One region of the Streptomyces sp. NPDC005808 genome, then DNA from elsewhere that is predicted to be linked to it. Evidence: riboswitches for the same ligand, from Rfam matches in the RefSeq annotation. Region 1 holds a riboswitch; the other holds the start of a gene.
What was found. Region 1 has a riboswitch for S-adenosylmethionine ahead of thrC (threonine synthase). Riboswitches for the same ligand answer to the same signal wherever they lie in the genome.

Region 1 (4,049 bases):
GTGTCCGAGGCCACCGCGTCCAGGGTCTTGAGGCCGTCGCCGGTGTTGAGGACGACGGTGGTGAGGGTCGGGTCGAGCAGACCGTTCTCGATCAGTTTCTTCGCCACACCCACCGTCACGCCACCCGCGGTCTCGGCGAAGATGCCCTCCGTCTGGGCGAGGAGCTTGATCGCCTCGACGACCTGCTCGTCGTTGACGTCCTCCACGGCGCCGCCGGTACGCCGCGCGATGTCGAGCACGTACGGCCCGTCGGCCGGGTTGCCGATGGCGAGCGACTTGGCGATGGTGTTCGGCTTCTGGGGCCGTACGACGTCATGGCCTGCCTTGTAGGCGACCGACACCGGTGAGCAGCCCTCGGCCTGGGCGCCGAAGATCTTGTACGGCTTGTCCGCCACGAGCCCGAGCTTGATCAGCTCCCGCAGGCCCTTGTCGATCTTCGTGAGCTGGGAGCCGGAGGCGATCGGGATGACCAGCTGGTCGGGGAGCTGCCAGCCGAGCTGCTCGCAGATCTCGTACGCGAGGGTCTTGGAGCCCTCCGCGTAGTACGGCCGCAGGTTGACGTTGACGAAGCCCCAGCCCTCGCCGGCCGGGTCGCCGATCAGCTCGGAGCAGAAGCGGTTCACGTCGTCGTAGTTGCCCTCGATGCCGACGAGCTCGCCGCCGTACACCGCGGCCATGACGATCTTGCCCTGCTCCAGGTCGTGCGGGATGAAGACGCAGGAGCGGAAGCCGGCGCGGGCCGCGGCGGCGCCCACGGCGCCCGCGAGGTTGCCGGTGGAGGAGCAGGAGAGGGTGGTGAAGTCGAAGGCACGGGCGGCCTCGATGGCCTGGGCGACGACGCGGTCCTTGAAGGAGTGCGTCGGGTTGCCGGAGTCGTCCTTGACGAAGAGCTTGCCGGGGGTGACGCCCAGCGCGCGGGCCAGGTTGTCGGCCTTGACGAGCTTGGTCCAGCCGGGGTTGATGTTCGGCTTCTCCGCGACGTCCGCCGGGACCGGCAGGAGCGGTGCGTAGCGCCAGATGTTCGCGGGGCCCGCTTCGATGCGCTTGCGGAGGTCCTCGGTCTCGTAGGCCGAGAAGTCGTACGCGATCTCCAGCGGCCCGAAACACTCCTCGCAGGCGAAGAACGGACCGAGCGGTACGCGGTGTCCGCACTCGCGGCAGGAAAGCGCGGCGGCGGGGCCCAGATCGACGGTCTTCGCGGAATCCGGGGAGGTCACGGTGTTCGTGGTGCTTGCAACTGTCTGCGCAGCCATGGAGGCGAGGCCCTTTCTCCTCATCTTCCTCACGACGCACTTCGCCGTGAGACGGATTTGGCACCTTCCCGAGCCGGGAGCCCCGCCACGTCGATGTGACAAGAACCAGCTGGAGGGTTGCCGGGGCTTCAACGGGCCGTATCCCTCTGCCCCTCTGGATGAGCGGTATTCAGTTGTGCGCCGGACGACCCCCGACATGCGATGGTCATCAGCGTTGTTCAAGACTGTAACCGAAGGCCTGGATGGTGGAGAGAGCCGTCCGAACCGCGAGATGCCAGCGACCCACCGAACGCTGCCGCGGAGACGGGCACAAGCATCCCAATGAACGCAAGGGAGAGCCGCACGTGCTTGAAGACGTCGAGCGCTGGCTGAGCACGCGCTCCTGGTCCGTGACCGACCGGCCGCTCAAGAAGCTCATAGCCGCGAAACGATCCACCAACTCCACGGTGAGCGTGGTCCTGCCCGCGCTCAACGAGGAGGCCACGGTAGGCGAGATCGTCTCCATCATCCGCCGCGATCTGATGACCCGCAAAGTGCCCCTCGTCGACGAGATCGTCGTCATCGACTCGGGCTCGACGGACCGCACCTCCGAGGTCGCCGCCGCCGCCGGCGCCCGGGTCGTTCACCGGGACGAAATACTTCCCCGCATCCCGACCGTGCCCGGCAAGGGCGAGGTCCTGTGGCGGTCACTCCTGGTGACGAGCGGTGACATCGTCTGTTTCATCGACGCGGACCTCAAGGAGTTCTCCTCGGACTTCGTGTCCGGGATCGTGGGACCGCTGCTCACCGATCCGGGTGTGGACCTGGTCAAGGCGATGTACGACCGCCCGCTGAACCTGCCGGGTGAGCCCACCTCCGGCAGGACCGCGGCCGGTCAGGGCGGCCGGGTCACCGAACTGATGGCCCGCCCCCTGCTGAACATGCACTGGCCGCAGCTGGCCGGCTTCGTCCAGCCGCTCGGCGGCGAGTACGCGGCCCGCCGTACCCTCCTCGAACAGCTCCCGTTCCCCGTCGGATACGGCGTGGAGCTCGGCATGCTCGTCGACGCGCTGCACCTGGTGGGGCTCGACGCGCTCGCCCAGGTCGATGTCGGTGTGCGCAAGCACCGGCACCAGGACGGCCAGGCGCTGGGCCGGATGTCCGCCGCGATCTACCGCACCGCACAGCTCCGGCTCGCCCGCGGCCATCTCATCCGGCCGGCCATCACCCAGTTCGAACGGGGCGAGTCCGGCTTCGAGGCGCGCACCTACTCCGTCGATACGGAGGAACGGCCTCCCATGGCGGAAATCTCGGAGTATCAGTCACGCAAAGCGGCGTAATCCGGCGGCTGTATACGTCTGCGCAGTACCCCGTCCGTACGTTTGAGCGTTTCCGGGCCGGGCTAGATTGACGCGTATGGCTTCCACCGCTTCGACTGCTGCTTCCACGGCATCACCGCAGGGCTCCCACGGGATCCTCGTCGCGTCCAACCGCGGCCCGGTCTCCTACGACGTGCGCGAGGACGGCGAGCTACAGGCCAGGCGCGGCGGCGGCGGCCTGGTCTCGGGCCTGTCGGCGATCGGCCCGGACGCGGGCGCCCTGTGGGTGTGCTCGGCGCTCGGCGACGGGGACCGCGAGGCGGTGCGGCGCGGGGTCGGCGAGGACGGCGTACGGATGCTGGACATCGACGCCGAGGTGCACGCGGACGCCTACAACGGCATCGCGAACTCCGTGCTGTGGTTCGTCCACCACATGCTGTACCAGACGCCGCTGGAGCCGGTCTTCGACGTGGAGTTCCGGCGCCAGTGGGCGTCGTACGAGGCCTACAACCGGGCGTTCGCGCAGGCGCTGGCCGACGAGGCGGCCGAGGGCGCCGTGGTGGTCGTACAGGACTACCACCTGACCCTCGTCCCCGGCATGCTGCGGGAACTCCGCCCGGACCTGCGGATCGGTCACTTCTCGCACACGCCGTGGGCGCCGGTCGACTACTTCCGCATGCTCCCCGACGACATCGCCGAGCAGGTGCTGCGCGGCATGCTCGGCGCGGACCGGCTCGGCTTCCTCACCCACCGCTGGGCTTCCGCGTTCACCGCGTGCGCGCAGGAGCTGGCCGGCGGCCTCGGTGACACCCGCGTCGGTGTGCACGGGCTCGGCGCGGACGCGGACTTCCTGCGCCGGCGTTCGCACGAGGCGGATGTCGCCGACCGGATGGCCACCCTGCGTGAGCAGATCGGCGAGGGCCGGAAGGCGATCGTGCGGGTCGACCGCACCGAGCTGTCGAAGAACATCGTGCGCGGACTGCTGGCCTACCGGCAGCTCCTGGAGGACCGGCCGTCCTGGCGCGAGCGGGTCGTGCACGTCGCCTTCGCCTACCCCTCACGCCAGGACCTCGCCGTGTACCGCGACTACACGGCCGAGGTGCAGCGGGTCGCCGACGACATCAACTCCACGTACGGCACGCCCGGTTGGACCCCGGTCGTGCTGCACGTCAAGGACGACTTCGCCCGCTCCCTCGCCGCGTACCGGCTCGCCGATGTGGCCCTGGTCAATCCGATCCGGGACGGCATGAACCTCGTCGCCAAGGAGGTGCCGGTCGTCTCCGACGAGGGGTGCGCGCTGGTGCTGTCCCGGGAGGCGGGGGCGTACGAGGAGCTGGGCGAGGACGCGATCGTGGTGAACCCGTACGACGTGGTCGGCACGGCGCGGGCCCTGCACGAGGCGTTGTCGATGGGCGCCGGTGAGCGGGCCGAGCGCACCAAGCGCCTCGCCGCCGCGGCCACGGCGCTGCCTCCGGCCCAGTGGTTCCTGGAGCAGCTG
Region 2 (4,049 bases), on a different contig from region 1:
TTGAACGTGGAGTTGATGGTGCCGGTCAGTCCGAGGTGTTCGGTGACGGCGGCGAGCGCGCTCAGGACCGTGAAGGTGTCGGGACGTCCGACCACGTCCAAGTCGTATATTTTGCCGCCCTGTTCGCGCAGTCGCAGGCCTTCGGCGAGAAACAGGAAGTCGAACTTGGCGCGTTCGGCGGTCCGCGCGAAGTGTGCGAACGAGGTGAACTCGATGTGGCTGCCGGCCTCGGGGTCGCTCCACACGGTGGTGTTGTTGACGCCGGGGAAGTGCGCCGCGAGGTGGATCTGCTTGAGCGGCTTGTCCGTTGACTTGCTCATGAGTGAAGTCCCTCCGGCTCAGGCGTGTGCGGCGGCGTAGCGGTTGGCGGGGCGGGCGAGCCCCAGCAGCCCGCGCAGGGTGTCGGCCTCGTAGGAGTGCCGGAAGGCGTCGCGGCGCTGGAGTTCGGGGACCAGGCCCCGGGTGATCGCCGGGAGGTCGTGCCCGGCGACGGCCGGCCGAAGCCGGAAGCCGGTCAGCCCGGACTGCTGCAACTCCTGGAGCAGATCGGCCAGTTGTACGGGGGTGCCGGTAAACACCCGTGCGTCGCTGGTGTACGGGTAACCGGCAAGGGCGTCGAGCCTCTCTCGCCGGTCCGCAGCGGCGGCGGGGTCCTTGTCCAGGAACACCACCAGGTCACCGAAGAGGTGCAACGGCTCCTCGGCGCGTCCGGCCGCTTCCTGTTCGGTGCGGACCGCGGCGACGATGGCGCGCGCCTGCGCGGAGTCGTGCGGAGTGACGTATCCGATGTCGGTGCTGCGTCCGAGCAGCCGGAAGGGCGCCCCCGTCGTGGACTCGTGGGCCAGTGCGGTGACCAGGGGCTGACCCTGCGGTGGGCGGGGTGTGATGGAGGGGCCCTTGACGCTGAAGTGCTTGCCCTCGAAGTCGATGTAGTGCAGTTTGTCGCGGTCGACGAACCGGCCGGTGGCGACGTCCCGGATCTCCACGTCGTCCTCCCAGCTGTCCCACAGCCGGCGCACCGCCTCGACGTAGTCGGCGGTCTCGTCGAAGAGGTCGACGATCAACTCCTGCAGGGCCGGAGTCTCCAGGTCTTCGACACGGAGCTTGGGGAACTCACGGCGTCCGAAGTGAGCGGCCTCGTGTCGTCGCGCGGACGCCTGCACCCGCACGCCGGCACGGCCGGTGCTCACATAGTCGAGGGTGGCGATGGCCTTGGATATGTGGAAGGGCTCCGAGTGGGTGGTCACCACGCTCGGCACCAGCCCTATGTGGCTGGTCAGCGGCGCAACGCGGGCGGCGATGAGGACGGCGTCGAGTCGGCCGCGTACCTGGTCGGTGCGTGGGTCCGGTTCGCTGAGGCGCGCGGACTGCAGGCCGAGGCCGTCCTCGATGGTCACGAAGTCGAGCAGGCCACGCTCGGCCTCGGTGACCAGGTCGGTCCAGTACGAGGCGGTGAACAGGTCGTGGGGGCGGGCCACCGGCTCGCGCCAGGCGGCGGGGTGCCAGCCCGCGCCGTCGAGGGCGACAGCCAGGTGCAGTGCGGAGGGAGAAGAGGAGGACGAGGGCAACGACGTTGACGAGGACACGAAAGGGGTGCCTTCCTGATCGACCGTGTGAGATCGCCGGGCCTCGGCTGGGAGGGTGCGGCGGCGGGGTGACAGGTCAGGGACGACAGAGCGCGCCGGCCACGCGCTGAAGGTCGATGTGCGGCCGGGAGTACAGGTGCACGCGGCGGCGCGGGGCGAGAACCAGGACACGGAGACGGGGCACGGTCTGCACGTCCGTCACCTCCGCCCTTCCGGCTCGGCGGGCTGGAGGCCGCCGGCATCGCGCTTGCGGAACCCGGGGCGGGCACCGCCTGGTCGTCACCTGGAGCACCCCGCCGCGGAGGAGGGTTGCCGGTCAGCAAGCCAGGGCTTGACGCTGACGCTCATAACCTGCTGGGGACGTTACGGGAGGCCACAGCGGTGCGCAATGGGCCGGGGATCATGGTCGTGATCACGCCGCCGCGCGTCCTCAGGAGGGTCAACCACTGGGCTGCGCAATCTGTTCCACGCCTCCCGTACGGCCTGAGGCACGCTGGATGACCACCTGATGAGACTGCGCCGGAGGCCTTCTTGACGACCTCACGGAGCGCACCGACACTGACGGGGACGGTCACGATTGTCAGCGCCCTTCGGGCAGGTTCACCCTGCCTGTGAGGTCATCGGCCCCGGCCCGCTGGCAGGCAACCCTTCCACCGCGACGGGGTGCCCCGGGTGACGACCCGGTTCCGCCGGTGCGGCGGGACAAGCGTGGTCTCGCGTCTCGCGAGCCCCGAGTGCGGGACAGGTGGGAATGGCCAACAGCGGTTTGACGAGACGCCTGCACATCGATCTGTTGCGTGTCTCCAGCGCCTACTAGTCCGAGCGATCCGGACCAGTACGTAGCGCAGTCACTCCGTTCCGCCGCGGTGCCCACAAGGTGGCCGTGGCCTCCTCGTCCCATGGAGAGTCATGTCCGAGACAATCTCGCACGCCTCAAACACCGGTACGTCCAGCACGTGTACGTCAACTCCGTGCGCACCCAGCTCACTTGACGCGGTCCCCCATCCCCGGATCGCCGCGATCCCGTCCGCCCGCCCACACCGATTCCGCAGCCGTATCGGAGTGGGTCTCGCCGGCGGCTTCTACCCTGCCCCGCACCGCTACGAGCTGTATCTGTCCGCGCGCTGTCCCCTCTCGCTACGGGTTTCCATCACGCACGGCCTGCTGGGTCTCAAGGACTCGGTCGCCATCACACGGCTGGCGCTCCCCGCCGACACCCCCGCCGCGTTCGCCTCCCTGCGCGGGGTGTACGAGGCCACCTGGCACCACTACGACGGTCCGCTGACCGCCCCCGCGCTGTGCGACCGGTGGAGCGGACGTGTCGTCAGCAACCACACGCCCGACATCCTGCGCGACCTCGGCGATCTCTTCCCCGACCGCGCCGGATCCTGCCGCTCCCCGCTCCGCCCGTCGGAACTCGCCGCGGACGTCGACGCCCTGCGCGACCTCCTCGACCGGGATGTCACACCGGGCGCGCCGCTACAGGAACGGTCGGCCGCTCTCGACCTGCTGAACCGTCAACTCACCGCCGGTCCCTATGCGTTGGGCAAGGAACTGACCGCCGCAGACGTGGACCTCTGGGTCGCCCTGGTCCAACTCGAAGCGGTCCAGGACCTGTCCTCGTACGCACTCCTCCAGGACTACGTGCGACGTCTCGACGCCCACCCGGCCTTCCACCGGCACCTGTGAGCAGGCGGCTTCGTCAGGTACGGGATTCCAGGGCGGCCCGGGTGTCGTCGCCGTAGACGCCCGTCTCGTCACCCCGGATCCCGTACCAGAGCTGGAAGCGGGCCACGGCCGCGGTGAGGGTGGGGTCGTACGTTCCGCTCGTGACGCCGCTGTCGTAGACATCCGGGATGTGGAGCAGCCGTTCCTGGAGTTCCGCCACCTCGGGGCCGTTGTCTCCCTCCCGGAGGATGCCGGTGCCGTCCGGGTCCGCGGCGCCGGAAGGCGCCTGAGCGACGGGTGCCGTGGCGGACGAGGCGGCCCCGGCCTGCGATCGGCTGTCTCCGCCGGGCAGCAGCATGGCCACGGCGAATCCGACCAGCGCGGCCGCCACGACAGCGGCGACGACGGCGGCTCGGCGCAGGCCCGTAGCGTGTCCGTACCCTTGCCCGGCTGCACGCCCCGGTCGGCGCCCCGGCTCCTGCCGGGTCGGCGCCGCGGGCTTCGCCTCCTCGTAGGCGGCATAGTTCTCGCCCACCAGAACGGGCGGCAACTCCTCCGTCTCACCCAGGTGCGCCGAGGACAATCTGACCGACTCGTAGTTTTCGTCCGGGCCGACGGCCTGCTGATCCTCTCGGAACTCCCTCACCAGTTCCGCCAGGGCCTCCGTGCGGCGGCGCTGCTGGACGTAGGTGGGTTCGAGCGCCGGGCGGCGCATGGGCTGCTCGCGTTCGGGCGGTGTCGACACACTGCTCTCCTTCCGTGCGCGCGGTCTCCCGCCATCCCCGTGGAGAGATA

Region 2: linked by a shared signal. The riboswitch ahead of ACFYPC_RS29455 (putative leader peptide) and the one ahead of thrC (threonine synthase) in region 1 are both predicted to bind S-adenosylmethionine.

What each region holds. Positions count from the first base shown of each region.
Region 1 covers NZ_JBIAIK010000017.1:19,553-23,601, forward strand. Annotated here, with positions in the region: gene thrC (threonine synthase) at 1-1,253, opposite strand, end outside; SAM riboswitch class I at 1,271-1,418, opposite strand; gene ACFYPC_RS30520 (glucosyl-3-phosphoglycerate synthase) at 1,598-2,572, shown strand; gene ACFYPC_RS30525 (trehalose-6-phosphate synthase) at 2,649-4,049, shown strand, end outside.
Region 2 covers NZ_JBIAIK010000016.1:3,722-7,770, forward strand. Annotated here, with positions in the region: gene ACFYPC_RS29440 (NtaA/DmoA family FMN-dependent monooxygenase) at 1-320, opposite strand, end outside; gene ACFYPC_RS29445 (LLM class flavin-dependent oxidoreductase) at 339-1,586, opposite strand; gene ACFYPC_RS29450 (putative leader peptide) at 1,663-1,779, opposite strand; SAM riboswitch class IV at 1,825-1,938, opposite strand; SAM riboswitch class IV at 2,156-2,301, shown strand; gene ACFYPC_RS29455 (putative leader peptide) at 2,338-2,403, shown strand; gene ACFYPC_RS29460 (glutathione S-transferase family protein) at 2,496-3,275, shown strand; gene ACFYPC_RS29465 (peptidoglycan-binding protein) at 3,289-3,999, opposite strand.